Regions from separate parts of the Ferrimonas pelagia genome, predicted to be linked through region 2. Evidence: predicted binding sites of a transcription regulator. Region 2 holds the regulator's gene; each other region holds the start of a gene.
What was found. The regulator NrdR, encoded in region 2, represses ribonucleotide reductase genes. The targets are predictions, from matches to a motif close to AAACACNANATNTNGTGTTT.

Region 1: a site for NrdR is predicted at 4,459-4,478, ahead of nrdD (anaerobic ribonucleoside-triphosphate reductase). Genes of this name have one in related genera too.
Region 3: a site for NrdR is predicted at 3,972-3,991, ahead of nrdA (class 1a ribonucleoside-diphosphate reductase subunit alpha). Genes of this name have one in related genera too.

What each region holds. Positions count from the first base shown of each region.
Region 1 covers NZ_BAABJZ010000107.1:61,554-72,045, forward strand. Annotated here, with positions in the region: gene ABEA08_RS21515 (alkaline phosphatase) at 1-322, shown strand, start outside; gene ABEA08_RS21520 (hypothetical protein) at 387-698, opposite strand; gene ABEA08_RS21525 (hypothetical protein) at 756-1,412, opposite strand; gene ABEA08_RS21530 (hypothetical protein) at 1,416-2,270, opposite strand; gene ABEA08_RS21535 (DUF2589 domain-containing protein) at 2,339-3,115, opposite strand; gene ABEA08_RS21540 (M90 family metallopeptidase) at 3,395-4,177, opposite strand; gene nrdD (anaerobic ribonucleoside-triphosphate reductase) at 4,511-6,637, shown strand; gene nrdG (anaerobic ribonucleoside-triphosphate reductase-activating protein) at 6,712-7,182, shown strand; gene ABEA08_RS21555 (NAD-dependent epimerase/dehydratase family protein) at 7,269-7,955, shown strand; gene ABEA08_RS21560 (nitrate reductase cytochrome c-type subunit) at 8,093-8,557, opposite strand; gene napA (nitrate reductase catalytic subunit NapA) at 8,554-10,492, opposite strand, start outside.
Region 2 covers NZ_BAABJZ010000088.1:19,957-30,448, reverse strand. Annotated here, with positions in the region: gene ABEA08_RS13925 (LysE family translocator) at 65-685, shown strand; gene ABEA08_RS13920 (phosphatidylglycerophosphatase A family protein) at 1,095-1,571, opposite strand; gene thiL (thiamine-phosphate kinase) at 1,568-2,542, opposite strand; gene nusB (transcription antitermination factor NusB) at 2,791-3,201, opposite strand; gene ribH (6,7-dimethyl-8-ribityllumazine synthase) at 3,222-3,692, opposite strand; gene ribBA (bifunctional 3,4-dihydroxy-2-butanone-4-phosphate synthase/GTP cyclohydrolase II) at 3,851-4,954, opposite strand; gene ABEA08_RS13895 (riboflavin synthase) at 4,969-5,631, opposite strand; gene ribD (bifunctional diaminohydroxyphosphoribosylaminopyrimidine deaminase/5-amino-6-(5-phosphoribosylamino)uracil reductase RibD) at 5,635-6,762, opposite strand; gene nrdR (transcriptional regulator NrdR) at 6,762-7,214, opposite strand; gene glyA (serine hydroxymethyltransferase) at 7,342-8,598, opposite strand; gene ABEA08_RS13875 (hypothetical protein) at 8,822-10,168, opposite strand; gene ABEA08_RS13870 (TonB-dependent hemoglobin/transferrin/lactoferrin family receptor) at 10,239-10,492, opposite strand, start outside.
Region 3 covers NZ_BAABJZ010000106.1:78,208-88,699, forward strand. Annotated here, with positions in the region: gene ABEA08_RS21020 (YjjW family glycine radical enzyme activase) at 1-108, shown strand, start outside; gene ABEA08_RS21025 (2Fe-2S iron-sulfur cluster-binding protein) at 219-476, opposite strand; gene nrdB (class Ia ribonucleoside-diphosphate reductase subunit beta) at 478-1,614, opposite strand; gene nrdA (class 1a ribonucleoside-diphosphate reductase subunit alpha) at 1,623-3,905, opposite strand; gene ABEA08_RS21040 (HAD family hydrolase) at 4,207-4,872, opposite strand; gene ubiG (bifunctional 2-polyprenyl-6-hydroxyphenol methylase/3-demethylubiquinol 3-O-methyltransferase UbiG) at 4,877-5,590, opposite strand; gene gyrA (DNA topoisomerase (ATP-hydrolyzing) subunit A) at 5,775-8,405, shown strand; gene serC (3-phosphoserine/phosphohydroxythreonine transaminase) at 8,461-9,525, shown strand; gene hisC (histidinol-phosphate transaminase) at 9,557-10,492, shown strand, end outside.

The DNA.
Region 1 (10,492 bases), on a different contig from region 2:
TGCCGAAGCGATGGTTGAAGCCAAGACGCAGCCGGTAGAGGCGATCTGGTCGCAGTACGCCAAGCTTGAGCTCAGTGAGGCGGACTATGCTGAGCTGGAAGCGGCTCGAAGCGTACAGTTGGAAGGAGAAAGTAAATATGCCCTATCCGACGCCATTTCAAAGCAGGTGGCCAAATACTCCTATACAGGTTGGACGACCAGTGGCCATACTGGGGTGGATGTGAATGTGATGGCCTATGGTGCCGGAGCCGAAGCGTTTATCGGTTACCAGAACAACACGGATATTGCTAAGAAGATCATGGGTCTGATGCAAGGCGACTGAGCAGTGCTTTAATCGTTCAGGAACAAACGGCCACCGGTAACGGTGGCCGTTTTGCGTTGAAGGTTCATAGTGGCTGAGTCGTGCTCTGGCGCGGCAGTGGCTCGACATTGAGTTGATCAGTTGCGGTGAGAATGAAGTCGTAGCACGTGATCCCGTCACACGCGTCGCAGTAGCCTCGGGCGCTGAGCAGGCAGCGATCCAAGCCGATGGCGCTGAGACTGCCGCGCAGTTGTTCCAGCTCAATAGGCTGATGGCAGCCACTGCACTGAGCGTTGAAACCATTGAAGTTTAGTCCGTTTTCAAAGGTATAGGGTAGTTGGTAATTAAGAGGCGGGCATTGCATCCATTCAAGCTGCTCTGGGCTTGGATGTGACATCAAATCTACCAGTCAGATTGAAACGCCCAACTATAGTTCAGTTTTTTCGGTTTGGCCTCAGTGTTTATTGGACGGCGGCAGTTTGTTTTGCGCCGAGCGTGAGACCAGATCTGGGCTAGTCGGCGCCGCGCTCTGGTGCACACTGAGCTCTTTCTCAAACAAGCGGTTCATGACGCGATCGAGCAAGAACATTCTATCGGCGGAGAACAGTGAGGTCGCCAGGTAGACCGTGGTGGGACGGATCGATTGATGCTGACTGAGAGCGGTCCACGCCTGTTGCAGCCAGAGTGTTCGCGGCGTCGTGGGCGGGGTAGGGACGGCATCCACCAACACTGCCGCAGTGACCGCTTCGCATAGTTTGTCTTCAAAGTGTTGTAGCTTGTCCTCTGCTGCGCCCTGACGATGACGCAAGATCTGCTCTGCCCGCTGCAGAGCGTCGGCAGCGGCAGCGCTGCAGGCGCGGCGGATGGCGCTGCGCGAACGCTTACCTTCATCGTCTTGTGCCAGATCACCCGCTTTGAGGATCTGAGCGCGCAGGGCCGAGAGCTCTGCGCCTTCGGGCAGGCGCAGCTCACTCATCAGTTTTTCGGTGGCTTCCAGCCAGTCGATGGCCTTGACGGTAAAGCCATAGTCACCGGCTTTATAGCGATCGATCAGGGGCGCCAGTGTCTTCAGGTACTCAGTGATCTTTTCCAACTGGATGCATAAAATCATGGTTTACTCAGGCAGTAGTTTCCATTTGACGTCGCCGTCGTCGTTTTCCTCAGTCGACCATTCCAAGCCTTCTTCGGTGAGCACCATGCGCAGGCGGGTCATTGAGTTGGGGCTGCCGGCGTTTTTGATCGCTTCGGTATCGACTCGGACATCCAACCCAGCAGGAGTCGTGGCGGTGAGCAGACAGTTTTGCTCGGTACGGCTTCGAATATCTTGGATCAGTTTGGTGATGGCGTCGCTGACCATGGTGTTCTCTATCAACGCGGAGTGACCACTGCCGTTGCTTTTGCTGTCGTGGTTTTTGTCCACCAGCGTGACCAAAAGTTCTTTGAGCAGACTGCGCAGCAGTTCTTCGGTGGAGTGGCCGACCTCGTCTTGGATCATCACATCTGAGGCCGCTTCGGCCGCAGCGGTGCGCTTCATCAGGTTGATCAGCAACTGCAGGCGTGAGGCTTGTAACTTTTCAAAGTCGTCGAGCCAGGTTGGGGTGATCAGTTCAATGAGTTTTAGCGCCAGACCGGCGATGTCAGGTTCGAGTTCGTGATGGCCCTGTGCGAGCAACTGCTTCATCGCCTGCACCGACTCGGTTAGGTGTTGGCGGGACTGGGCGGCGATATCAGATGGCGCATGCCATTTGGCGTTCACCGCAGGGACGACCCTATCGACCAGGATGGGCAGATCGATGGCGATCCGGTCGATCCGCAGACGAGGTACCGTTAAGCCATTGAGGTGTTCATGATTGCGATAGAAGCGGGCGATCCGCATTACTTCTGAGTCCGCAACCCGGCGCGCGTGGGCGACACCGGAGACCAGCGCACCTAACACATCGTTCAGTTGGGGAGTGGGTTCATCGGCCATCGTTCAAGTCCTTGTGTTAAACAGAGCCATTGAAGCGGAGGCTCCAATGGCTCTGTATTTTTTCGTCATCAGGCTTTGGCTTCGAAGCTGTCGCCTTGGCTTGGTGCTGCTGTTAGCTTATAGGTATTTGGCGCAATGGGCGGCGTCGCGGTTGGATCGGCTGGGACGAGTGTCATGTCTCCGATATCGGTGCCGTTGACATGGAGCTTCCAGTTGGACGCGATGCCATTCGCGCTACTGAGCACCACACTTTGGTTGGCACTGTCGTAGCTCAGGATCGTGCCGGATACAGAAAGCACCTGGCCGCCTTTCTCTTCAATGGTATTTTCAAGAATGGTCAGCAGGCGTTCGGTACCGGCTGGGGTGTCGGCATTGCGCGCCTTGACGTTGACGCGCATGTCGAAGGTGCGTTTCTCCTGCTCCGTGCTGCTGCTTTGGCGCTGGTAAGAGGTTTTTGACTTAACGGATGCGCGAGCAAACCACCAGCTTCCGCCCGCGCTGGCATCGACTTGCTGTTTGAAGTTCGACGACATGTTGTTTTCTTTGGTGGAGGTGATCTTGGCGTTAAACTCGATCTCGGCCTGATCCACCGTGATATAGGGGATCGGCAGCATGGTCAGGAAGGGGACCGTCAAGGTAAATTGCTGATCGCGCCCCTCTTCATCGCGCCGATTGTAGGAGAAATCGACATTAACGATCGAGCCGTCCTCTTTAAAGCCCACTTCTTTAATGAAGTTGGCGGTGGTGATTGCTGATTTCGCTTGGGATTCGACCACTGCGTTGAGCGGCCCACCGATAAGGTTGCCAAAATCCAAACTGGCAAGTTCGCGTCCATCGACAGCCATAATTGACTCCTGTCATTCACTGTAGGGTGTTTACCGGCCGTTTTGTCGTGCGACAAAGCGGCGTGAGAGCAAGCGCTGCCACTGGGTTGCTGGCAGGCTCCGATGTCACTTGCAGTCACAGCGTTTGGCCGAGTGCCAATAGCGCTTGGCCAAGCACGGTGTGAGTGCGTGTTAAGTAAAGCCTTATTTGAATCTAACAGTGGGGCTTAGGGCGTAAACCTGTCGCAAATTACAGCGCCAGCCAGCGGTTAGCTTGGCGGTTTGAGTGACGGGGTGTTGTTACGTTGCGGTGGGGGCACGCTGGATCGGATCTTGACGAAAATACAGTGCCAATTGCTGGTACCAATCGGGCAAAGCGTCGCGCAGCGGTCGGGGCCGGGTAAAGAAGGCCTCGCAACTGACGGCAAAGAATTCGTCATCGCTCTCCAGTCCGTACGGATCCATGGGCAAGCCTTGCAGGCATAGGTTGTTTTGCTCCGCGTGTTCGACTTGTTGCTGAAACAGGCTGAAGGCTTGCGTCAATTGATGCTGCCAGTTGGCCAACTGTGCGAATGCCATCGGTGGGCAGCCATTGATCTCACCACTGGCCATATCGAGTTTGTGGGCCAGCTCGTGGATCACCAGATTAAACCCAGTCCAATCTCCGCTGTGTTGAAGATCTGGCATAGAGAGCAAGACGGGCCCCTGCTCCCAGGCCTCGCCAGCGAGCCACTCCACGTCGTCATGAACTACACCATTGCTGTCCATTGCACCGGGTAGGGAGGGAAATTCATCGCGGTAGAGGCGGACTTCATAGAAGGTGGCATAGTGCGCCAGGCTAAGGTGCAGTACGGGCAAAGCGGCCATGAGGCTGACTAGGATGCAGGTTGTTGCTTCTAAGCCGTTATCGTCGCCGATGGTGGAAAAGCGTTTTGACGCCATAAATTGTTGGCCTAACGCGATCAAGCGCTCTTGCTCAGCGGCGCTTAATCCAGCCAAGATCGGCAGTCGCTGCAATTGGCAGGCCCATTCGGGGCGGGGCTGGGTTGAGGCCGGATCTGCACGCCGTTTAAACCAGTTCAACATTTTTTCACAGCGGCCATTGTGAGGGGCGGTAGGGAAAGAAAATGGTAGATCAAGATTGATTTCTCCGTAGGGTGATCGGCGACAAGTATCGGTGGTTTTAGGGTGCAGAGGAAGGGGCTTTTCGCTATAGTGCGCCGCCTTCCGATGTCGCCGTTTGTGTCATCGACGTTCTCTGTTCGTAATCTAAGCCAACGCACTGTTTATTGATCTTGATCACTTCCTAATTGGGTTTGGAACGGGTCTAATGGTGCACCATATGTAGTGTCGGCTAAACTTTTAGCAACTACATGTGGTGTTTTGGTCTCTAATCAATCATAGGAGTGAAGAATGATGCCAGTTGTGATCAAGCGAGACGGATGCCGTTCGCCTTTCGACAGCGAACGTATTATGCATGCCGTTTTGCGCGCGGCCGCCGCCGCGGGTTGTAGCGATGTTCGCTACGCTCAGCAGGTTGCCGATACGGTCACACAGGAACTGGCTCAGGCTGGTGAAGTGGCGATCCATCGCATTCAAGACGCGGTGGAGAATGTGTTGATGGAGGGGCCGTTCAAAGAGGTGGCTCGCTCCTACATCGAGTACCGTCATGATCGCGATATCTCCCGTGAACGCGCCAGCCACTTGAACCAAGAGATCCGTGGCTTGGTCGAGCAAAGCAACTCGGCGCTGTTGAATGAGAACGCCAATAAAGACGCCAAGGTGATCCCGACTCAGCGTGATCTGTTGGCGGGGATCGTGGCCAAGCATTATGCTTGCCGCCACATTCTGCCTCGTGACGTAGTTGAAGCCCACGAACGTGGTGAGATCCACTATCACGATCTCGATTACGCACCGTTCTTCCCGATGTTCAACTGCATGTTGATCGATCTGAAAGGGATGTTGACCGGCGGCTTTAAGATGGGCAATGCCGAGATCGACACGCCTCGCTCTATCTCAACGGCCACCGCGGTGACGGCGCAGATCATTGCCCAGGTTGCCAGCCATATCTACGGCGGTACCACCATCAACCGTATCGACGAGGTGCTGGCCCCCTATGTGAAGACCAGCTACGACAAGCACCTGCAAGTGGCGCAGGAATGGCAGATCCCGCAGCCGGAAGCCTATGCCGAAGCGCGCACGGAGAAGGAGTGTTACGACGCATTCCAATCGTTGGAGTATGAGGTGAACACCTTGCACACCGCCAATGGTCAGACGCCGTTTGTGACCTTTGGTTTTGGTTTGGGCAGCAGCTGGGAAGCGCGCTTGATCCAACAGTCGATCTTGCGCAACCGGATCGCCGGTTTGGGTAAGAACAAGAAGACGGCGGTTTTCCCGAAACTGGTGTTTGCCATCAAGAGTGGCCATAACCATCAGCCCGGCGATGCCAATTACGACATTAAGCAGTTGGCGCTGGAATGTGCCACCAAGCGGATGTACCCGGATATCCTCAACTACGACAAAGTCGTGGAAGTGACCGGCTCGTTTAAAAACCCGATGGGTTGTCGCTCCTTCCTTAGCGCCTTTGAGAAAGAGGGGCAGTTAGAGCATGAAGGCCGTAACAATCTGGGTGTGGTTTCATTGAACTTGCCACGGGTCGCCATCGAAGCGAAAGGCGATGAGCAGGCGTTTTATCGTTTGCTGGATGAGCGCTTGGTGCTGGCGCGTCGTGCCTTGATGACACGGATCGAACGTTTGCAGGGCGTGAAGGCGCGGGTCGCCCCCATCCTGTATATGGAAGGGGCTTGTGGCGTGCGTTTGCAGGCGGACGATGAGATCACCGAGATCTTCAAAAACGGCCGGGCTTCGATCTCATTGGGCTATATCGGTCTGCACGAAACCATCAATGCCTTGTTCGGTCAGGGTGACGAGCAGGCGCACGTGTTTGATTCGGCTGAGCTTCGAGAAAAAGCGCTGGCGGTGGTGAAGTACCTAAAGAAAGCGGTGGAACAATGGACGGCGGAAACCGGTTACGGTTTCAGTTTGTACAGTACCCCGAGCGAAAACCTGTGTACCCGCTTTTGTAAGATCGACACCAAGTCGTTTGGTTTGGTCGACGGGGTAACGGACAAGGGATACTACACCAACAGCTTCCACTTGGATGTGGAGAAGAAGGTGAACCCGTATGACAAGATCGACTTTGAGATGCCGTATCCGGCGATCACCTCCGGTGGCTTCATCAGTTATGGTGAATACCCGAACATGCAACACAATGTCGAGGCGCTAGAGAACGTCTGGGATTACGCGTACAGTCGCGTGCCCTACTATGGCACCAATACGCCGATCGATGAGTGCTACGATTGTGGTCACACCGGTGAGTTTGAATGTACCAGCAAGGGTTTTGTCTGTCCTAACTGCGGTAACTCGGATCCCGCCAAGGTGTCAGTCACGCGTCGCGTTTGTGGTTATCTGGGTAGCCCGGATGCACGCCCCTTCAATGAGGGCAAACAGGAAGAGGTTAAGCGTCGGGTTAAACACCTGTAACCCGGCACAGTATCTCTGACGTTCTCTTGAGCCCTGATCATCGATCAGGGCTCAGTGTTTAGTGAGGAAAGCGTATGAATTATCACGCCTATTACCCGGTTGATGTGATCAATGGGCCCGGCACGCGCTGCACCCTGTTTGTCGCCGGGTGTGAACACGCGTGTCGTGGCTGTTATAACCAATCAACCTGGCGATTGGACTCAGGGGAGCCGTTTACCGAAGCGATGGCGGATCGGATCATTGCCGATCTGAATAATCCGCGGATCAAACGTCGCGGTTTGTCGCTGTCGGGCGGGGATCCGCTGCATCCGGCTAATCTCACAGAGGTTCTGCGTCTGGTGAAACGCGTCAGAGCTGAAGCGCCGGGCAAAGATCTCTGGGCCTGGACCGGTTACACCTTGGCGACGCTGACGGCGCAGCAACGTGAAGTGGTCGATCTGCTCGATGTGGTGATCGACGGTAAGTTCGAGTTGGCGAAAAAAGATGCCACGCTGCAATGGCGCGGTAGCAGCAATCAGATGATCCACTGGATAAAGCCACAATAATCTGAAAATGAAGGCTATTTATCTTGTCCATGGGCCCGTCGCTGACTAAGCTTACCGGTCTTGATAAGTTAGTAGAGTTCGCCCAGATGAGAGCCGTACTCGTTGCCGGAGCGACAGGCGCCACCGGCAGCGCCTTAGTCAACCAGTTGTTGGCTGATGACCATTACGATGTGGTGCATTTGTTGTCCCGCCGTACCACCCATTGGCGAGATCACGAGAAGGTGATCGAGCACATTCTGCCTTTGTCGCGGATCGTCGATCTGACCGTTCGCTCACCGATCGCCGAGATCTATTGTTGCCTGGGTACCACCCTGAAGAAAGCCGGCTCGCAAGCGGCGTTTCGCGCGGTCGATCTCGACGCAGTCGTTGCGCTGGGGCGCTGGGGTAAGAACCACGGGGTTGAAACCATGCACGCTATCAGCTCCATCGGGGCTGATCCCACCAGTCGCAGCTTTTATTTGCGTACCAAAGGCGAGATGGAGCAGGCCTTGTCTGCTTTTGGACTACCCGGACTGTATCTGTATCGCCCGTCGGTGTTGGTCGGGGAGCGCGGTGAGCGGCGCGTGAGGGAAGGGATCGGCGCGCGCGTCTTAACGGCCTTCGATTGGCTACCGGGCAGCGACAGTTGGTCGCCGATCCCTGTGAAGCAATTGGCGAGTTTGATGCATACCCTCGGCAGAGAGAATCGTCCGGGTCGACATAGGATCGGCTCAGGCCAGATCCAGCGCCATGAGCGGTCAGAGCGTGATATAACGGCCACGTCCAACGGTTAAGGGGTTCATTGCTGCTTCTCCTATTAGCGTCTTTGCGGCTTAATCACACGTGATTAAGCCTCGACAGCTTGAAGGGGAAGCTCTTGGCCTTGTGACGGTATCGCGCCTGAGTTTCCCATGAAACTCAGGCGCGTTTGTTATTGAGGATAGCCGGGCGCGTGAAATTGATTGCCGACGATGCTGCTAGACTCGACATTCTCTGCTTGGGCAACATGGCAGGAGTTACAAAAGTAGAAACCGCCCTTGAGTTCACTGTCGTCAGCAAAGTGGGAATAGTGTGTACTGGGCGCGTCGATCTTGGCATCGAGGCCGTGACAGTTTTGACACATATTACGTTTCATGGTGATCGGGTAGTCGGGTTTATGGGGGATCAACGGCGGTTGATGCTGATAAGTGCGCGCTATCATGGTGCCTTTGCCTGGGTAGCTGGCCAAGGCCGGCGCTGGAGCTTGCTCTGTTACCGGGGTCTTGCCACGTAACGAGTGAATATTGGCGGGGGCTGCCGAACTATTGGTATTAGCGGCGGGCTCGCTACAGCCCACGAGCGTGATCACCAGTGCAGCAAGCATTGCGCTCAGTTGGTTTTGAATTCTGGCTTTCATCCGACCTTCCTCACGTTAACCGCGCACTTTTTAAAATCGGTCTCCTTCGATAGCGGATCAGTGGCGTCGATCAGCAGTTTGTTGACGAGCTGACTGGCATCGAAAAAGGCCATAAATACCAGACCCTCCGGACATCGATTCCTGCCTTTGGTCGCGACTCGAGAGCGAACCTCACCGCGTCGACTGGTCACGATGATCTCATCGCCATGGGTTAAACCGCGTGCTTTGGCATCGTTCGCGTGCATGTAGACCTTGGCATTGGGGTAAGCTTGCTTGAGCTCTGGCACGCGGCCGGTCATGGTCGCCGTGTGCCAGTGTTCGAGCACTCGGCCCGTGGTCAGCCACAGATCGTATTCCTCGTCGGGGCTTTCAACTGGTGGCTCATACGGGTTGGCGATGATCAGGGCTTTGCCGTCTCCCTTGCCATAGAAGTCGACCGCAGCGCTTGCGTAGGGATCGTCGCTGTTGGTGTAACGCCAGCGTGTCTCCTTGCCATCGACGACGGGCCAGCGTTTGCCGCGATTGGTGTGATAGTTATCGAAATCGTCGAGATCGTGCGCATGTCCGCGGCCAAAACGCGCGTACTCCTCAAACAAGCCTTTTTGCACGTAATAGCCAAAGTGATCGGACTCATCATTGAGTGGCGATAGGCACTGCTCGCGCGGGAACCGGTCGACTTGTTCGTTAGCAAACAACACCTCATAAAGCGTTTTCCCTTGGTATTGGGGGGCTTTCGCTAGCAATTCTGGCGGCCAGACCTCATCCGCGGTGAAACGCTTACAAAACTCCATGACCTGCCAGAGATCCGAGCGGCTGCCGCCTGGGGCTGTGACCATCTGGTGCCAGAAGTGGGTGCGCCGCTCGGCATTGCCGGTACCGCCCTCTTTTTCTACCCACATGGCGGTGGGCAGCACCAGATCGGCCACCATGGCCGTGACCGTAGGGTAGGGATCGGAAACGACGATGAAATTGTCGGGATTAAGGTAGCCGGGCAGGGCTTCCTCGTTGGTATTGGGACCGGCTTGCATGTTGTTGTTGCACTGTACCCAATAGACGTTGGTTTCCCCGTCTTTGAGCATCCGGTTTTGCAGCACCGCATGGGGCCCTGGTTTGGGGTTGATGGTACCTTCGGGTAGCTGCCAGATCTCTTCCGCCAATGCCCGATGCTTGTCATTGGCGACTAGCATGTCGGCGGGCAGACGGTGAGCAAAGGTACCGACCTCGCGCGCCGTGCCGCAGGCCGAAGGTTGGCCCGTGAGTGAGAAGGGCGAGTTGCCAGGCTGGCAGATCTTGCCGGTGAGCAGGTGCAGATTGTAGATGGCGTTATTAGCCCAGACCCCACGCACGTGTTGATTAATGCCCATACACCACAGGCTCATCACCTTGGTATCGGGATCGGCGTAGGCTTTAGCCAGCGATTCGAGCTGAGCTTTGGGGACGCCGGACATTTGGTGGGCTTTTTCTAGGGTGTATTCGCTCATCAGCGTCGCATAGGCCTCGAAGTCGATAGGACTCATGCTGCCATCGCCGGGGTTGGCTGCCGCCTTCTCCAGTGGGTGATCCGGGCGCAGGCCGTAGCCGATGTCTTCCGCTGCCTTGGTGAAGTTGCAATGCTCTTTGATGAAGTCCTGATCCACCGCGTCGTGTTCGATGAGGTAGTTAGCGATGTAATTGAGGATCACCAGATCGGACTGAGGCTTCATCACCATAGCGTTATCGGCCATGTCGAAGCTTCGATGTTCGAAGGTGGAAAGGACATGAAATTCGGTTTGAGGGTGACTGAGTTTTCGATCCGCCATGCGTTGCCACAATACGGGATGCATTTCAGCGGCGTTCGAGCCCCATAAGACGAATACATCCGCATGTTCGAAGTCGTCGTAGCAGCCCATAGGTTCATCGATGCCAAAGGCGCGCAAAAAACCGACCACGGCCGAG
Region 2 (10,492 bases):
CTTTACAGACGACCAGCTCGCTGATTAAATATCGCGCCTCTTTACTCCAACTTGAACCGATCTGATGTCGACTGAGCTCTATCTGGTCTATCTGGCAACCGTCATAGTCCTGCTTGCTGCCCCGGGTCCCATGACCCTGATGACCCTCTCCACCAGCGTCCGCTATGGTCACGGCCGAGCGCTGTACACGATCTTGGGCTCAAACATCGCAGGATTGATCTTAATGGCACTGTCCGCGACTGGGATAGGCGCTCTGATCTCCGGCCAGCCTATCGCGTATGAGATGCTGCGCTTCGCCGGCGCCGGTTATCTGATCTGGTTAGGGATCGGCGCTTGGCGCGCACGTGCAGGCGCACTCTCTAACGACGGTTTTGAGCAACGAGACAGCGACAAGCGCAAGCTGTTTCGCAAAACCTTGCTGGTTGGTCTGGCAAATCCGAAAGGCCTGGTATTCTTTGCAGCCCTGTTTCCGCAGTTTATTCGCCCAGAGTCCGATCTGACGACCCAGCTGCTGATCTTATGTGCCACCTTCACCCTAATCGACTTTATCATCCTCAACCTGGTGGCTATGGGAGGCTGTCGACTGGCCAATCAACTGGCCAACCCCAGCGCCCAGACCAAGTTCAACCGCGCCTGCGCCGTCGTATTTATCGGCCTAGGTGGCTCTATGGCTCTGGCGGGTTAATTTCCCCTTTATCTCGGTATCGTCATCCTCTGTTTACGTGCCGCCAGGCGCAATATTGACGCCGCAGGTCGCCCAGTGAGTGCAGCACCGAGAGCGGCATGTCCCGTGAACGCGCCCCGGCTGAGATCTGCGTATCCGCGCTATCCGCGATGGGAGATGGAGATGAAGATGGAGATGGCAGATGGCAGATGGGACAGTGACACGCTGCGTCGGGGCCTGAGGCGGATCGTCCCTGTGCCCTTCACCAAGAAGCGTTCCGTCGCCGACCCCCCTTCGGCTTGTCGGCTGTGCGACCGATTGGAGTAAAACGAACAGACTCAACAGAGCGCGAACGGTTCGCGACGGTACAACCCAAAAAAAGGGGAATGACCGCTGAGATCATCCCCCCTCTTTTGTTTCCATGGTCAGGTTAAACCAACCAGTAAGCCGCCGCTTGCACCACTGCGAGCGCAAAGATCCCCGCCAAGACATCATCGATCATGATGCCAAAACCGCCGTGGACATGCTTATCCAATAACTTAATGGGCCAGGGCTTGAGGATGTCAAAGAAGCGGAAGGCCACAAACGCGGCAATCACCCAGATCCAACCGGCAGGCAAGCAGATCATCGCGATCAACATGCCGACCACCTCATCCCAGACGATCGCCGGATGATCGTGCTCCCCCATCGCCTTCGCGGTGACATCGCACAGGTAGATCCCCACTAACCCCATCACCAGTACGATGGCCAGGTAGATCGGCAGGGACAGCCCCGCCATCAGCAAGAAAAATGGCAGCGCCGCCAAGGTGCCAAAGGTGCCCGGTGCTTTTGGGGCCAGCCCTAAACCAAAGCCCAATGCCAGGAAGTGCACCGGATCGGTCATCCGGATCCCAGGGTATCGCTTCATGAAACGTCCTTAAAATGGTTATAACCCGACAACGACAAGGACACCGGCTGACCGTCTTGACGGTATTGGATCCCTTCACCATTGGTGATCTGGCCGATACAGCAGTAGTCGGCCCCCGCCTCGGCCAACGCCGTCGCGAGCGCGCCCTTTTGCGCCTCGGGCACAGTAAACAGTAACTCGTAATCCTCGCCGCCGGTCAGCGCCATCGCTTGCGCCTGCTCGCGAGGCATCGCGCTGAGCAGGTGCTCTGACAGGGGCAGATCGTTCAACTCGATCACGGCGCCCACCTGAGACGCCGTGAGGATGTGCTGCAGATCCGACGCCAAACCATCGGACAGATCCATGGCGCTGGTAGCGATCCCCCGCAACATCCGACCGGCCAATACTCGAGGTCGAGGACGCAAGTGCGCCTGCTGCAAGGCTCGGTGCAGCTCACTCGGCAGCGTTAACTGGCCCAGCAAACACTGCAATCCCGCCCCACTGTCCCCCAGCTTGCCGGTCACAAACAACCAGTCTCCCACCCGTGCGCCACTGCGGTACAGCGCCTTACCCGCCGGCACATGGCCATGGATGGTCAGGGTCAGACTCAGCGGTCCTCGCGTGGTATCCCCGCCGATCAGCGCAAGGCCGTAATATTGGCAGATCTCAAACAGGCTGGCGGAAAACGCCTCCAGCCAGGGCTCATTGACCTGCGGCAAGGTCAGCGCCAAGGTCATCCAGGCTGGCTCTGCCCCCATCGCAGCAAGATCGCTCAAGTTGACGGCCACCGCCTTGTAGGCCAGATCCGCCGGATCGATGTCCGCCAAAAAATGGGTACCACTGACCAGCGTGTCGGTCGAAACCACCAACTGACTGCCCTCAGGCACACGCAGCACCGCCCCGTCATCCCCCACCCCAAAGATCACATCTTTGCGCTGGTTCGGTCGAGTAAAGTGACGTTTGATCAGAGAAAACTCATCGGTTCCTTTCATTGCATCCCCATCTTCTGAGAGCGTCGGCCGAATGGCGAAAAGAAGCACGCTTGGGGCGAAACAACGGTACCGCCGAACAAGCCAGCGGCACGGCGAACGACCATAACGAACCCAGGCTGACAAGGGCTTATCGCAACGCCTGGTTTCCGCTAAGAAGCCATGTATCGCGACAGCCAGTGTCATTACCACCCGCCCGATAGATAGACGGCCACATAAATGTGGCCGTCTGTCTTACCCGATAAGATCGCTTAGCGATTGATCGAGATGGCGAGCTTATCCAGTACGCCGTTTACGAACTTATGGCTTTCCTCGGCCCCGAAGACCTTGGCCAGCTCAATCGCTTCGTTGATCGCGACCTTGTAAGGCACATCATTGCGATGCAGCAGCTCAAATGCACCCAAACGCAGGATCGCCAGCTCCAACTGATCCACCTCGTCCACCAGACGAGCCAGATTTGGCTTCAGCTTGGCATCCAACTCACTGGCCTGGGCGGATACGCCCACCAGCAGTTCGCGGAAATAGGCGAGATCTGCGCCCTTGGTATCTTGCTCGGTCAGGAACTCATGCTCGACATCAGCGATGGAGTTACCACTCATCTGCCAAGAGTAGAGGGCCTGCACCGCCAGTTGGCGGGCTTTACGACGTTCGGAAGGCTTCACACAATTCTCCAATCAGGCTGTTAATCAGCCAGATGGTTTAGGACGTTGACCATCTCCAGCGCACCCAGGGCGGCTTCACCGCCTTTGTTACCCGCTTTGGTACCGGCGCGCTCGATGGCCTGCTCAATAGTGTCGGTGGTCAGCACCCCGAAGGATACCGGAGTATCAAACTCCAGCATGACTTGGGCCAGTCCTTTGTTACACTCACCGGCGACAAAGTCGAAGTGCGGGGTTCCGCCGCGGATCACTGCGCCCAGCGCAATGATGGCGTCGTACTTGCCACTGGCTGCCAACCGGCGCGCGGCCAGTGGCAGTTCAAAGGCACCCGGTACCCGCACAACAGTGATGTCATCATCATTGACCTGACCAAAACGCTTCAGGGTATCGATCGCACCTTCAGTCAGGCTGTCGACGATAAAACTGTTAAAACGGGAAACCACCAAAGCGATTTTAGCCCCTTTGGCTTCGATGTTGCCTTCGATTACCTTCATATCGTTATCCATTTCTTCTCACGGCCCCAACACGGGCCAAAAAGTTGCAGTATGATAGCACAGAGAAGCGGCAAATGCCGTGCCGCCCTTGCACTGGCGTCATGTCGCACAAAGCATTGAAACATAGAGCGCTTGGCGACATGGACGAGTGAATAAAACTAGACCTCGACGTAATCGGTCACTTCCAGACCAAAACCGGACAAAGCATGGTAGCGTTTCTGACTCGACAGCAAGCGCATCTTACCCACGCCGAGATCGGCCAGGATCTGCGAGCCGACACCCACGGTGCGGGTGGCTTCTACCGAGCGTTTGATGCCGATGGTTTCGCCCTTCTGCTGCGCCGCATAGGCCTTAAGCTGGGCCAACATGGTATCTGAGCTTTGCTCGCGTCCCAGCAGCACCAACACCCCACCCTCTTGTGCGATACGGGCCATCGCCTTATCCAGTGGCCAGGCTGGCGTGCCACTGATGGTGGCCTGCAGCAGGTCCCGGGTCGGATCACTCAGATGCACGCGCACCAAACAGTTGTCGGTGACCTCTCCCTTCACCAAGGCAACATGCAACTGGTTATCGATGGTGTCGCGATAGCAGGTCAGCTCAAATTCGCCGTAGCGGGTCGGCAGGGTGCACTGGGTTTCCCGCACAATGGTGGTCTCATTGTGATTGCGGTACTCGATCAGATCGGCAATGGTGCCCACCTTCAGATCGTGCTCCGCCGCAAACGCTTCCAACTGAGGACGGCGCGCCATAGTGCCATCTTCATTAAGGATCTCGACGATCACCGCCGCCGAGCGGAAGCCCGCCAGGCGCGCCAGATCCACCGAAGCTTCGGTGTGGCCGGCACGGTTCAGCACGCCGCCGTCCATCGCCCGCAGTGGGAAGATGTGACCCGGCTGAACCAGATCCTGCGGCCCTGCCCCTTCGGCAGCCGCGGCTTGGATGGTACGGGCACGATCGCCGGCGGAGATCCCGGTGGTCACCCCTTCGGCCGCTTCGATCGACACGGTAAAGGCGGTGCCGTATTGCTCGGTGTTGTTGCTCACCATCTGATGCAGGCCCAGCGCATCACAGCGCTCAGCACTCATCGGCAAGCAGATCAAACCCCGGCCAAACTTGGCCATAAAGTTGATCGCTTCCGGGGTCACGGCTTCCGCCGCCATGATCAGATCCCCTTCGTTTTCCCGATCTTCGTCGTCCATCAGGATCACCATCTTGCCCTGACGGATATCTTCGATGATCTCTTCAATGCGGTTGAGCGCCATAGCTTGCCTTTCCTTTACTTCACAAAGCCGCTGCGGGCCAAGGTTTCCAGCGTCAGACCACCCGCAGCGTGTGCTGGGGAATCGGCCTGGGGCTGCATCAATTTTTCCAGATAGCGCGCCAGTAGATCCACTTCGATATGGACACGATCACCAGCATGTTTCTCCGTCAGTGTGGTTTCCGTCGCCGTGTGTGGCACGATGGTCAGTCGGAAACGGGCACCGTCCACTTCATTCAGCGTCAAGCTGATCCCATCGATCGTCACCGAGCCTTTGTGCGGCAGATAGCGCCCCAATTCGGCCGGCGCCTGCAACCAGTACTCAATGGCGCGGCCACGGCTTTCCCGGCTGACGACGGTAGCAACCCCATCGACATGACCACTGACCAAATGGCCACCCAGTCGCGTGGTCGGCATCACCGCCCGCTCCAGGTTGACCCGGGTGCCCACGCTGTACTGGGTGAAGTTGGACAGCGCTAGGGTTTCCGCACTGACGTCGGCGACAAAATGATCCGCCCCCAGGCTAACCACCGTCAGGCACACCCCGTTGGTGGCGATGCTGTCGCCCAGTTTGACGTCATCCAGCGGCAAGCCGCCGGTCGCGACCGTGACCTTCAAGTCGCCGCTGCGATGCTCCAATTTACGCAGTGTTCCCACCGCTTCGACAATGCCGGTAAACATCTATTACTTCTCCACACGCGTCAGAGTCAGGCGCAGATCTGCACCGATCCGACGCACGTCATTAAAGGCCAACTCGGGGATCTCACTCATGGCGGTAAACTCAGGCAGCGCCAATAAGCCGCGGGCCGGATCACCCATCAATTTCGGCGCCTGATACAACACCAATTCGTCCCACAACCCCTGCGCGATAAAGGCACCACACAAGGAGGCGCCGGCTTCCAGCAGTACCTCGTTGATCTCGCGCTTGCCCAGCTCAAGCAGCAAGCGGCGTAGATCCAACTTGCCATCCACGGCCGCGCCGCGCCAGACGCTGACCGAGTCAGGCCAGGCGCAAGCATAGTCGGCCAAACTGGCCAGCAGCACGCTCCCCTCGCTGTCGAGCATTTTTAACGGCGGGGCCAGCCGGGCCCGGCCATCCACCACCACCCGCAGCGGCTGCATCAGCGCATCGGCTGAGATCCGCGCCTGCCAGTGGCCCAGTTCGCTGTGACGCACATTCATCGAGGGGTTATCCGAGCGAACCGAATCCGCCCCGGTGATCACCGCATCGCTTTGCGCCCGCAATCGCTGCACATCCTGACGTGCTTCGGGGCCGGTGATCCATTTGGAGACGCCATTGCTCAGCGCGGTGCGGCCATCGATACTCGCCGCCAGCTTAATACGGACATAAGGGAGTCCAGTGCGCATCCGCCGATTAAACCCAGGATTCACCGCCTCGGCCTCAGCCTGCATCAGGCCATGGGCCGTGTCGATCCCAGCCGCCTCGAGCATGGCCAAGCCACGTCCGGACACCTTGGGGTTGGGATCGACCATCGCAGCGATCACCTTGGTCACGCCCGCCTCGATCAGCGCCTGAGCACAGGGCGGCGTCCGGCCAAAATGACTGCAGGGCTCCAAGGTGACGTACGCTGTCGCCCCCTGAGCCCGCGACCCCGCCGCGCGCAAGGCGTGTACCTCCGCATGCGGCTCGCCGGCTTTAAGGTGCGCCCCTTGGCCGACGATCTCACCCGCCCTAACCAGTACGCAGCCCACTCTGGGGTTGGGTCGCGTGGTCAACCAGCCCTGCTTGGCCAGTTGCAACGCCAGCGCCATATAGCGCGCGTCATCCTGACTAAAACCGGCAGCGGACATTAACGTTTTTCCAAGCTGGCGATCGCTTCGCCAAACTGAGCCAGATCGTCAAACGCCCGATACACGGAGGCAAACCGGATGTAGGCCACCTTATCGAGCACAGCGAGCTGCTCCATCACCAAGTTGCCCAGCATATCTGAGCCGACCTCACGCTCACCGGTGGCGCGCAGCGACGATTTGATCTTACTCACCGCCTGCTCCACCAGCTCAGTACTGACCGGCCGCTTTTCCAGCGCTCGCTGCAGGCCGCGTCGCAGTTTATCTTCATCAAACGGCTGGCGCGTGCCGTCCTGTTTAATGATCCGCGGCATCACCAGCTCAGCCGTCTCAAAGGTGGTGTAACGCTCTTTACAGGTCACACACTCACGGCGACGACGCACCTGATGGCCGTCTGCCACCAAACGGGAGTCAATCACCTTAGTGTCGGTGGCAGCGCAGAAGGGACAATGCATGAGGAACCAGCCTTGAATTCATTCGATCTTTGCCCGCAAGAATACCCAATTTTACCCACCTGCGTAAGCAAATCCCCATAGAAAAGCCCGCACGAAGGCGGGCTTTGAGATCAGAATCCAGACTCGCTTACTTATAGACCGGGAATCGGGCGCACAGCTCAAGCACTTGCGCTTTGACACGCTGCTCGACCGAGGCGTCGCCGAAGTTGTCCAAAATGTCACAGATCCAGCCAGTCAGCTCGCGCGCTTCGCTCTCACCAAAACCGCGACGGGTGATGGCCGGGGTGCCGATCCGCAAACCTGAGGTCACAAACGGGCTGCGTGGGTCGTTCGGTACCGAGTTCTTATTCACAGTGATGTAAGCCCGGCCCAGCGCTGCGTCAGCATCTTTGCCGGTAATGTCTTTGCTGATCAGATCCAGCAGGAACAGGTGATTCTGCGTGCCGCCGGAGACCACGTCATAGCCCCGGTTGATGAACACATCGGCCATCGCCTGCGCGTTGACCACCACCTGCTTCTGGTACTCGGTGAATTCCGGCTGCAGCGCCTCTTTAAACGCCACCGCTTTGGCCGCTATCACGTGACACAGCGGGCCCCCCTGCCCCCCTGGGAACACCGCAGAGTTGAACTTCTTCAGCAAGGCTTCGTCGGTGGTGGCCGACAGGATCAAACCGCCACGGGGACCACCCAGGGTCTTGTGGGTGGTGGTGGTGACCACGTGGGCATGCGGTATCGGGTTCGGATACACCCCAGCAGCCACCAGACCCGCGACGTGGGCCATATCGACAAACAGATAAGCACCTACTTCGTCGGCGATCTCACGGAATTTTGACCAGTCGATCAGACCGGAGTAGGCCGAGAAGCCGCCGATGATCATCTTCGGCTTGTGCTCGTGCGCCAATGCGCGGACCTCATCAAAATCGATCGCGCCGGTGTCCTGATTGATGCCGTACTGCACCGCATTGTAGATCTTACCGGAGAAGGAGACGGACGCGCCGTGGGTCAAGTGACCACCGTGGGCCAAGCTCATGCCCAGCACGGTATCGCCCGGCTGCAGCAGCGCCATAAAGACCGCCGCATTGGCCTGAGAGCCGGAGTGTGGCTGGACGTTGGCATAAGTCGAGCCAAACAGCTCATTGGCGCGATCGATGGCCAACTGCTCGGCCACGTCCACGTGCTCGCATCCGCCGTAGTAACGCTTACCTGGGTAGCCCTCGGCGTACTTATTGGTCAGCTGAGAACCTTGCGCTTCCAGTACCCGTGGGCTGGTGTAGTTTTCCGATGCGATAAGCTCGATGTGCTCTTCTTGACGCACACGCTCGGCTTCCATGGCGTTCCACAGTTCTGGGTCAAAATCCGCGATATTCATGTTACGTTCGAACATCCGTCACTCCTGGGCGGTCAATACGATACAAAGGGTTCTGGCGCCGCATTCTACTCTTTGAACCTCATTTCCCCAAGCCTTTGTGAGCCATGTCACGATCAATCCTGTGATAACCGAACTTGGGGGTTCAACCTCTCCATCTGTGAGCCATCCGACAAAGCCCGGCAAAAGCGCACAAAAAAGCCGGACACGAGGTCCGGCTTTCATAGTAACTCTATCGCGATCAATCGATTTCAATCACACCGATAAGCGGTTCGACAAATTGAGCCTGGAAAATCTCTGACTCGATCTCACTGTTGTGCATGCTCCGCCAGAAAGCTTGTGGTGCGCTATCGTTCGCCTGGCCAAATTCTCCACCGGTCAATGCCCATACGTGCTGCGGTTTAGCGCTGTCGATCAACGCAAAGGATTGCGCTACGATCCCAACACCCGGCACGGCATTGGCCGCCGGGAAGCTGAAGCTATCTGACATTGGCGGTACGAAGAACTGGCCATCTTGCGCCATGGCGTAAACATGGCGATATACCACGGTCGCCATTGGTGTCCCCGTCGGGCCATTAAAATAACGGGCCGAGTAATGGGCCACTTTGTCACCATCATAGGCCTCAGCATCAAAGCTCAGAGTCGTCAGGTTCGCCCCTTCCACATCACACGCACCGAACATAGCACAGCGAATGAACGGGTAATCGGTGGCCAGATCTGCCATCTCTGGCAGGCTAACGCCAACCATCGCACCCTCAGCAACCTCACGCGCAATGATTCGGCGATCACGGCCATCATCAAAACTCATCGACAAAACCGTCTGGCCTTCACCGGGAGCAACCACATAGGCTTGCCCAGTTTCAACCGGCGTCTGTACCGAGCTCGTAAACGGCAAAGCCGCCCAGGTGCTGATCAGACTATCGGGCTGAGCGTCAGTAAAGGTCAGTTGTATCGCAGGCGTTTCCAGCATCACTGAAACCCGCTCACCTTCGGCGATCTCGCTGCTGTCCAGCAGTTCTGATCCCGCCACCCCTTGTTCGTTAAAACCACGCAGTAGCACGCTGCCATTTTCACGCATGGCAACCGACTCACCTTGACTCAGCAGACCAAAGGCATCGAGTGCCACATCCTGGTATACAGAGTCGTTTTGCAGCTCAAAACGCTTTTCCGCGTCGGCAATCACGCCGTCGCACGTCACCGCCAGATTTTCTCGCACCAGATTCAACGCAACCGGCCCCTGGACCAGAGCCAGCTCCACCGAGACCACATCCCAATGATCGCCATACAGGTCGTACTCATAGGTCACGTATTTGGCCGCTTCCGGCGCCTCGGAGACATCGATAAACCCATTGCCTGCGGTCGCGAGCTCTTCACCCAACACAGTGCCTTCAGCGTCCTGGAAGAAATAGCGAACACCTGCAATGCCACAGTTGGCAACCTCAGGGTTGCCATTGCTCAGATACAAACCGGTCGCCAATGGCTCCACCGGCAGCACTGGCGGCTCTTGCGGCTCGCCTTTATTGGGGTTATTTGAGTTGCAGCCGGCCAAAAACAGGCCCAAGGCAACGGCGATCAGCGTCTTATTCATGATTCAGCCCTAAATATTGATTCTACGGGACACTGACGCGTCCCGACATTAATGAGTTTGGAAGACCGGCTTAGAAGGTGTATTTGGCACTGATGCCAAAATAACGGCCTGGCTGAGTGAAATTAGACTCCGGTGTGCCCAGCGCGGTCAGCAGGAACTTGGACTGGCCAGCCACATCTGCGTAATCGATGTATTCCTTGTCCATCAGGTTGTAAACCCCGGCGCGCAGCTGCAGCTGCTGCGTCAGTGTCATACCTGCGGTCAGATCCACCACGGCGTAGCCGGAGGTGTTGTAGACCTCATTGAACTCATCCATGCCTGGGA
Region 3 (10,492 bases), on a different contig from region 2:
GTGCGTCAGCAGGGCAAGCAGTGGCCGGAGACCACCGAGCATCGATTAAGCGAGCTGATCGCCTATCTTCGGGCGCAGGGGATCGAGGCGTACAGCGGCCAGCTTTAGATCGATTAAATAAGGTTGTTAAGTGGACGAGCAATAGTTTCGTCAGAACCGTTTAGTGCAACGCGAATGGTGCTGAATGGTCATCCAGTCTGGTCACTGCCAGTCGCTGCTCATGGCGTTATGTCGGCCAGCACCAGATCGGTCAGCGGGGTGCAACAGCAAGGCAGGATCTCGCCGCGCCGGACGTATGCCATCGGCGGCGTCAAGTAACGGACTTCACCGCTGAGCAGTTGGGTCTTGCAGGCGCTGCAGTAGCCTTGCCGACACTCGCTGTAGTGGCCTCGGGGCGTTAAAGAGGCGAGCAATGGCTCGCCTTCTGTGTGCGCCCAAGTGTCGCGCCCTTGGTTGATGCGGTGGCGTTTGTTCACGTTAGAGCTTAAATCCGGCCAGATCGTCGTGATCGATCTCATTGTCGATCTGATTGGTCAGATAGGAGCTCACTTCCACTTCCTGTGGCGCCACTTGGACGGCATCCGACTCCAGCCACTTGCTCATCCAGGGCAGGGGGTTGGTGCGTTTATCGAAGATCGGTTTCAGGCCGATCCCCGCCATGCGTTCGTTGGTGATGAACTCGACGTAATCTTCGATGATCTGCTGATTCAGTCCCATCATGGAGCCGTCTTTGAACAGGTAAGACGCCCAGGCTTTTTCCTGCTCGGCCGCGCGGCGGAAGATCTCAATCGAGTCGGCGTGACATTCCAATGCGATCTCGGCCATGTCGGGATCATCCCGGCCATCGGCCATTAGGTTGAGCATATGCTGGGTGCCCACCAGGTGCAGTTGTTCGTCACGGGCGATCAAGCGAATGATCTTGGCATTGCCCTCCATCTTTTCCCGCTCGGCAAAGGCGAAGGAGCAGGCGAACGAGACGTAAAAGCGCACCGCCTCCAGCACATTGACGGACATTAGGCACAGATAGAGCTTTTTCTTCAGCCCCCGCAGGCTCACGGAGACCGTTTGCCCGTTGATGGTGTGCTCGCCCGGGCCCAATTGCTGGTAGTGCTGGGTGGCGCTGATCAGATCGTCGTAATAACCGCTGATATCGCCGGCGCGCTTGAGGATCTCCTCATTGACGACGATGTCATCAAACACGGTGGCCGGATCCGCCACGATGTTGCGGATAATGTGGGTGTACGAGCGTGAGTGGATGGTCTCGTAGAAAGACCAGGTTTCTATCCAGGTTTCCAGCTCGGGCAGCGAGACCAGCGGCAGCAGTGCCACGTTCGGGCTGCGGCCCTGAATGGAATCGAGCAGGGTCTGATATTTCAGATTGGACAGGAAGATGTGCTTTTCATGCTCCGGCAGCGCGTTGAAGTCGATGCGATCTTGGGTCACATCCACCTCTTCCGGACGCCAGAAGAAGGAAAGCTGCTTCTCGATTAGATCTTCGAAGATCCGATGACGCTGCTGATCGTAGCGCGCCACATTGACCGGGTTACCAAGAAACATCGGCTCCTTGAGCGCGTTGTTGTTTACCCGGGAAAAAGTGCTGTAGTGATGGCTCATGATGGCTCCTAGATCTTGCACGCGCCGCCGGCACAATCGTCCTCGGCTTCGATTTTGGCACTGGTTTGCGAGTCGGTCTGACCGTCCCGGGTGTTTTGGTAATACAGGGTCTTGAGGCCATAGCGGTATGCCAATAACAGATCCTTGAGCAGAACCGTCATGGGCATGCGGTTGCCGTCAAAGCGGCCTGGATCGTAGTTGGTGTTGGCCGAGATCGCCTGATCGACAAACTTTTGCATCAGGCCAACCAACTGCAGGTAGCCGTCGTTGGAGGGAATGTCCCACAGCAGCTCGTATTTATTGGCCAGCTCCTCGATGCCAGGCACCACCTGCTTCATCACCCCGTCTTTGGAGCCCTTGACGCTCACCAGGCCGCGCGGTGGCTCGATGCCGTTGGTGGCGTTGGAGATCTGGCTTGAGGTCTCCGATGGCATCAGCGCGGACAGGGTGGAGTTACGCAGGCCATGCTCCTGAATGTCGGCTCGCAGTTGCTCCCAGTCCAGATGCAGCGGCTCGTCGCAGATCTGATCCAGCGCCTTTTTGTAAGTATCGATCGGCAGTATGCCTTGGGCGTAGGTGGTTTCAGCAAACGCAGGGCAAGCCCCTTTCTCTTTGGCCAGGTTATTGGAGGCCTTGAGCAGGTAATACTGGATCGCTTCAAAGGTCTGATGGGTCAGCGCATTGGCGCTGCCATCGGAGTAGCGCTTGCCGCGCTTGGCCAGGTAGTAGGCGAAGTTGATGACACCGACGCCCAGGGTGCGGCGGTTCATGGTGCTGATCTGTGCCGCTTTGATGGGGTAGTCCTGATAATCGAGCAGGTTGTCCAGGGCGCGTACCGCCAGCTCCGCCAGCTCCTCCAACTCGTCCAGATTGTCGATGGCCCCCAAGTTAAAGGCGGAGAGGGTGCAGAGGGCGATCTCTCCTTGCTCGTCCTCGGTATGGGAGAGCGGCTTGGTGGGCAGGGCGATCTCCAGACACAGGTTGGACTGTTTGATCGGCGCCACCTTGGGATCGAACGGGCTGTGGGTATTGCAGTGATCCACGTTTTGAATGTAGATCCGCCCGGTGCTGGCGCGCTCTTGCATCATAAGGCTAAACAGCTGGATCGCTTTGACGCGCTTCTTGCGAATGCTGTCATCCTGCTCGTATTGGCAGTAAAGCCGCTCGAACTCGACCTGATCGGCGAAGAAGGCGTCGTACAGGCCGGGCACGTCCGAGGGGGAGAACAGGGTGATCTCGCCGCCATCCACCAAGCGCTGATAGAGGGTGTGGTTGATCTGCACGCCATAATCCATATGGCGAATGCGGTTAGCGTCAGTGCCTCGATTGTTCTTCAGCACCAGCAGATCTTCCACTTCCAGGTGCCACAAGGGGTAGAACAGGGTGGCGGCCCCGCCACGGACGCCGCCTTGGGAGCAGGACTTGACCGCGGTCTGGAAGTGCTTAAAGAAGGGCAGCAGGCCAGTATGGAAGGCTTCGCCGCCGCGGATCGGGCTGCCCAGGGCTCGAAGGTTACCGGCATTGATCCCGATCCCGGCACGTTGGCTGACGTATTTGACGATGGAGCTGGAGGTGGCGTTGATGGAGTCCAAGCTGTCGCCACATTCGATCAACACGCAGGAGCTGAATTGACGTGTTGGCGTGCGCACCCCGCTCATGATCGGCGTTGGCAGGGAGATCTTGAACTGGGAGCTGGCGTCATAGAAACGCTTGACGTAGTCCAGCCGGGTGGTTTTGGGGTAGTGCGCAAACAGGCAGGCGGAGACCAGCATGTAGAGGAACTGAGCACTTTCGAACACCTCGCCGGTGACTCGGTTTTGCACCAGGTATTTGCCTTCCAACTGCTTAACTGCGGCGTAGGAAAACTTGGTATCGCGCCAATGATCGATATGGCGGTTGAGCTCGTCGAGTTCATCAAAGCTGTAATCCGCCAAGATATGGGGATCGTAGCGGCCGGTTTCGACCAGCTTGACCACATGATCATACAGGTGCGGCGGCTTGAATTGTCCGTAGGCCTTCTTGCGCAGATGGAACACCGCCAAGCGTGCGGCCAGATACTGATAATCCGGCGCTTCGGCGCTGATCAGATCGGCGGCGGCTTTGATGATGGTCTCGTGGATCGCTTCGGTTTCAATGCCATCGTAGAAATGGATATGGGCGGCTAATTCAACCTGTGAGACAGAGACGTTGTTCAGGCCGTCTGCGGCCCAGTAGATCACCCGGTGGATCTTCTCCAGATCGATAGGTTCCTTGCGACCGTTGCGCTTTGTAACGAGAAGGTTGCTGTTCATTGGGCGCGTTCCTTCGCAGTAGTATTGTTTGCGCTTGTGTTATTAACGTGTGGATACATTGTGGGCAACTACAAGATGTAGTGTTTGTGTGGGTGATGTAGCCAACATAGTGTGCCTGTGCGTGGCATGCAATAGGAACGGCAGAAGAAATTTTCAGCAGTTGGTCAGCAGCGCAGGCGGGGAGCGGAGAGGGCAGCTTAATCGCATTTGTTAATCGTTGTAATCGGAAAAACAAGTTGATTACAAGCTGGGCGGGAATGGGTGGATTCTTGCCCAGCGTGACGAACAGCGAGCGGGAAGATCAGCTCAATCCGACCAGATCCAGGATCGCCAATGGGGATTCAATTGCATGTTGGGCGGGCCAGCGCTCGGGCTGATCCTGTGCGCTGAGATAACCCCATAACGCAACGACCCCGGTCATCCCAGCCCGCTGGGCAGCCACCATGTCCCGCTCAGCATCGCCGATGTAGAGGATCTTCTCCGGCTGGACGCCGATCTGCTCGGCGGCCAGCAACAGCGGCTCTGGGTGCGGCTTAGCAACCGTGAGCGTATCGCCGCTGATCTGGCTTTTGCTGTGGCGAAACAGCGGCCATTCGGCGAGCAAGGGCGTGGTGAGCCAGCCGGGCTTGTTGGTCATGATCCCCCAAGGGATCTGGGCGTGATCCAACGCTTGGATCAGGGCATCGATCTGGTCAAAGGCGCGGGTGTCGACGCTGATCGCCTGGCGATAGGCGTTCAGCAGCGCTGCGCGCAGCGGGGCGACGTCGGTACGAGCATAGTGCGCTCCCAATGCGGCGCCGAGCAGACCGGCGGTGCCGTGGGAGCTGACTTGGCCAGCGGTTGTCATGCTGATCGGCGGATAGCCGTATTGCTGGAGTGCGACGTTGGTGGCCCGGCCGAGATCCGGTGCGGTATCCAGCAGGGTGCCATCTAAGTCAAACAACACCCCTTGATAAGCGTGGGTCATGTTTTCAGGCCTCTGGCTTGGTGGCGTGGATCAGATAATTGATCTTGGTGGAGCGGGTCATGCTGAAGCTTTGGATCAGCGGGTTGTAACGGACGCCATCGGCGTGCTCGGCCCGCAAACCGGCTTGTTCGCACCAACGGATCAGCTCTGAGGGGCGCAGGTACTTGTTGTAATCGTGGGTGCCCTTTGGCAGCACCTTGGCGATCTGCTCGGCGCCGACGATGGTCAACAGGTAGGCTTGTGGCGTCTTGTTGATGGTGGAGAGAAACAGGTGGCCACCGGGCTTGACCATGGCGGCGCAGGCGGCGACGACGGAGGCGGGATCTGGTACGTGCTCGAGCATCTCCATGCAGGTGACCACATCGTATTTGCCAGCAAAGTCGGCGGCGTGTTGCTCGGCGGTGCAGTTGAGGTAGTCGATCTCGACGCCGGACTCGAGTGCGTGCAGGCGGGCCACCTCAAGCGGCTCTTCGCCCATGTCCAGTCCGGTGGTGCGCGCGCCGGCTTTGGCCATCGCTTCACTGAGCAAACCGCCGCCGCAGCCCACATCGACGATCCGCTTGCCAAATAAGCCGTCGCTGTGTTTTTCGATGTAGGCCAGGCGCAGAGGGTTCATTTTGTGCAGGGGGCCGGAATGCCCTTCGGGATCCCACCAGGTGGCGGCCAGTTGCTCAAATTTTGCCACTTCCTTTGCATCAACATTGAGATTTTGTGTCATTTTTATTCGATCTGCCTTGATTGGGTGACTGCCCGCCGATTATATCGGCAGGAGAGGGCCGACGGATAGCGCCTTGAGACTTCTTTTGCCTTTTGCTTGTGTTAGAATCCCAAACCACTGTTTTTACCGGTAGGACCGGGGCGGAAACCACTGTGGTAACCGCTGTGAGGGGATCGAGCATTTTATGACTGATCTGGCCAAAGAAATCACGCCAATCAACATCGAGGAGGAGCTCAAGAGCTCTTACTTGGATTACGCCATGAGCGTAATTGTTGGTCGTGCTTTGCCTGATGTTCGCGACGGACTGAAACCAGTACACCGCCGCGTACTGTTTGCAATGAATGAACTGGGCAACGACTGGAACAAGCCCTACAAGAAATCGGCCCGTGTGGTCGGTGACGTGATCGGTAAATATCACCCACACGGGGATAGTGCGGTTTACGACACCATCGTCCGTATGGCTCAGCCGTTTTCATTGCGCTACACCCTGGTGGATGGCCAGGGCAACTTCGGTTCGGTCGACGGCGACTCCGCTGCAGCGATGCGATACACCGAAGTGCGCATGGACAAGATCGCCCACCAATTGTTGGCGGACTTGGATAAGGATACCGTGGACTACGTGCCGAACTACGACGGCACTGAGCAGATCCCAGCGGTACTGCCCACCCGGGTGCCGAACCTGCTGGTCAACGGTGCCTCCGGTATTGCGGTTGGTATGGCGACCAATATCCCACCTCATAACTTGAATGAGGTGGTGGATGGCTGCTTGCACCTGATCGATAACGAAAACGCCACCATCGATGAGCTGATTGAGATCATCCCGGGTCCGGATTTTCCGACCGGCGGGATCATCAATGGCCGCAAGGGGATCTTCGACGCGTACCGTACCGGTCGCGGCAAGATCTACGTGCGCGCGCTGACCGAGGTAGAAACCGATAAGAACAACCGTGAAGCGATCATCGTTAACGAACTGCCTTATCAGGTGAACAAGGCGCGTCTGATCGAAAAGATCGCCGAACTGGTCAAAGACAAGAAGATCGAAGGGATCAGCGGTCTGCGTGATGAGTCCGATAAAGACGGTATGCGTATCGTTATCGAGCTCAAGCGCAACGAAGTGCCAGAAGTGGTGCTGAACAACCTGTATGCGCAGACGCAAATGCAGACCGTGTTCGGTATTAACATGGTCGCCTTGACCAATGGCCAGCCGAAGATCTTCAACCTGAAAGAGACGCTGGAAGCCTTTGTTCGCCATCGCCGTGAAGTGGTGACCCGTCGTACCGTGTATGAGCTGCGCAAAGCGCGTGACCGTGCTCATATCTTGGAAGGCTTGGCGATCGCTCTGGCCAATATCGATCCTGTGATCGAGTTGATCCGTAACGCCGCTACGCCGGCAGAAGCGCGTGAAGCGCTGCTGTCGCAGGGGTGGGATCTGGGCAACGTTGCAGCGATGCTGGAGAAAGCCGGTGATGACGCGGCGCGCCCTGAGTGGCTGGAGCCGGAATACGGCATTCGCGATGGCCAGTACTTCCTGACCGAAGAGCAGGCGAAGGCGATCCTGGATCTGCGTCTGCACAAGCTGACCGGTCTGGAGCACGAGAACATCCTGGACGAGTACCGTGAACTGCTTAAGCAGATCGCGGAGCTGCTGCATATCTTGGCCTCGACCGAGCGACTGATGGAAGTGATCCGCGAAGAGCTGGAGGAGGTGAAAGCCAACTTTGGTGATGAGCGTCGCACCGAGATCAGCGCGTCTTCCGCCGACATCTCAATGGAAGATCTGATCACCCAGGAAGATGTGGTGGTGACCCTGTCCCACGAAGGCTACGTGAAGTATCAGGCTTTGGCCGATTACGAAGCGCAGCGCCGTGGGGGTAAGGGTAAAGCCGCGACGAAGATGAAGGATGAAGACTTCATCGAGCGCTTGCTGGTGGCCAACACCCACGACACCATTCTGTGTTTCTCCAGCATCGGTAAGGTGTACTGGATGCGGGTGTTCCAACTGCCGTTGGCCAGCCGTACGGCACGGGGACGTCCTATCGTTAACCTGTTGCCGCTGGGCGAAGGTGAGCGGATCACCGCGATCCTGCCGGTCGCCGAGTACTCCTCGGACAAACACATCCTGTTCGCGACTGCCAAAGGCACCGTGAAGAAGACGGCGTTGGATGCGTACAGCCGCCCACTGTCTTCCGGGATCCGGGCGATCAACCTGGCCGATGACGATGAACTGATCGGCGTCGACATCACCCATGGTGATGACGAGGTGATGCTGTTCTCTGATGCGGGCAAGGTGGTGCGCTTTAATGAGGATCAGGTTCGCTCCATGGGTCGTACCGCGACGGGTGTTCGTGGTATTAACCTGGATGGCGTGGATCGCGTGGTCTCCTTGATCGTCCCTCGCGGCGATGGGGCCATCCTGACCGTGACCGAAAACGGTTACGGTAAGCGGACCGAGCAGGCCGAGTACCCGACCAAGAGCCGGGCGACCAAAGGGGTGATCTCCATCAAGGTGTCTGATCGTAACGGCCCGGTTGTCGGCGCCGTTCAGGTCAATGAAAACGATGAGATCATGATGATCAGTAATCGTGGCACCTTGGTACGTACCCGGGTTTCTGAGGTCTCCGAGGTGGGTCGAAACACCCAAGGGGTGATCTTGATCCGGACTGCGGACGGCGAACAGGTGGTCGGCTTGCAGCGGATCGACGAAGTGGATGAGGATGAAACCGAGGTACTCGAAGGCGAAGCCATTGAGAGCTCGGACGAAACCGAACGCACTGAGACAACCGGCGAGCAGCCGGGTGAGCAAGACCAGCAGTAATCACTGTTGAAACAGGCGCCCTTGTGGCGCCTGTTTTGTTTTTAGGAAAAGGAACATGACCGTATATAACTTCTGTGCAGGCCCGGCAATGTTGCCAGCGGACGTGATGCGCAGCGCCCAACAGGAATTTCTTAACTATCAGCAGCTGGGGGTATCCGTAATGGAGATCTCTCATCGCAGCGCTGAGTACATGGCTGTCGCAGAGGAAGCGGAGCAAAACCTGCGCGATCTGATGGTGATCCCCGATGAGTATGCCGTGTTGTTTATGCACGGTGGCGCCCGTGGTCAGTTTTCAGCGATCCCACTGAATCTATTGGGGCAGGGCGAAGCGCTCTACTTACTCAATGGCCAGTGGTCGGTTGCGGCAGCCAATGAGGCGGATAAGTTCGGCGCGGTCGTTCGCCGTGATCTGCGCACTGAGCAAGGCCCGTTGGATCTGTCTTTAATCGGTGACACGGCGGGCTTCAGCTACGTGCATTACTGTCCGAATGAGACGGTGGATGGCGTTGCTATGCATGACATTCCACAAGTGGATAGCCCACTGGTGGCCGATATGTCCTCCTGCATTTTGGGGCGCGAACTGGATGTGTCTAAGTTTGCCTTGATCTACGCTGGCGCTCAGAAAAATGTTGGACCGGCCGGCTTAGCCATCGTAATCGTGCGAAAGGACCTGCTGGGTCAGGCCGATCCGAAAACCCCCGCGATCCTAGATTACGCCTTAGCGCAGAAGACTGACTCGATGTACAACACGCCGCCGACGTTTGCCTGGTATCTGTCCGGCGAGGTGTTTAAGTGGATCAAGCAGCAAGGCGGTGTGGCCGCCATGCAACAACGCAACCGCACTAAAGCCGATGCCTTGTACCAATTTATTGACGCCAGTGACTTTTATCGAAATGAGATCGCGGCGGATTTTCGTTCAGAGATGAATGTAACCTTCCAACTGCACGACGATGAGCTCAATAAGCGCTTCGTGCGTGAAGCGGAGGCCGCCGGCTTAAAAGCGCTGGAAGGTCATCGCATGGTCGGCGGGATGCGGGCCAGTATCTACAACGCGATGCCGTTGGAGGGGATCCACGCCCTGATCGACTTTATGGAGCGGTTTGAGAAGGCTCATCGTTAATTAACGATCTCTCAGGAAAGAGGAAAAGGATTTGGCAATTGATCTGAATGCCCTGGCGAACCCGGGCGTCACCGGGTTACACCCCTATCAGCCGGGCAAGCCCATCGAAGAGCTTGAGCGTGAGCTGGGGATCAACAACATCGTTAAGCTGGCCTCCAATGAAAACCCATTGGGGCTGAGTGCCAAGGCGCAGCAGGCGATCCAGCAAGCGACGTCGGATCTGACCCGCTATCCCGATGCCAACGGCTTCTACCTTAAACAAGCGCTGGCCGAGATCCTTCGCTGTGACACGGCGCAACTGACCTTAGGCAACGGCTCCAACGAAGTGTTGGAGATCCTGTTTCGGACCTTTGTTTCACCCGGCGATGAGGTGATCTTCGATGCCCACGCCTTCATCGTCTATGCCTTGTTAACCCAGTCCAGTGGCGCCACGGCGAGAGCGATCCCATCACTAGATTGGGGGCATGATCTCGATGCCATGTTGGCGGCGATCAATGACAAGACGCGATTGATCTGCATTGCCAATCCGAATAACCCGACCGGAACCTATCTGGAGCCCGAGCAATTGTCGGCGTTTTTGCAGCAGGTGCCGGAGCAGGTGCTGGTGGTGCTGGATGAGGCCTACTTTGAGTATGTGCCAGCCGAGCGTCGCGCCGCCTCGGTTGAATGGCTGCAGCGCTATCCCAACCTGTGCATCACCCGAACCTTTTCCAAAGCCTACGGCTTAGCCGGGTTAAGGATCGGTTATCTGATCAGCAGTGCGGAGATGGCGGGCTTGCTTAATCGGGTTCGGGAACCGTTTAACTGTAACAGCCTGGCATTGGCCGCGGCGACGGCATCGCTGGTCGATCAGGATTATGTGCAACGGAGCGTGGCGTTGAACCAGAGCGAAATGGCGCGATTTGAGCGTTATTTCGCGGCAAAAGGGATCAATTACATCGCCAGTTTGGGCAACTTTATTACGGCA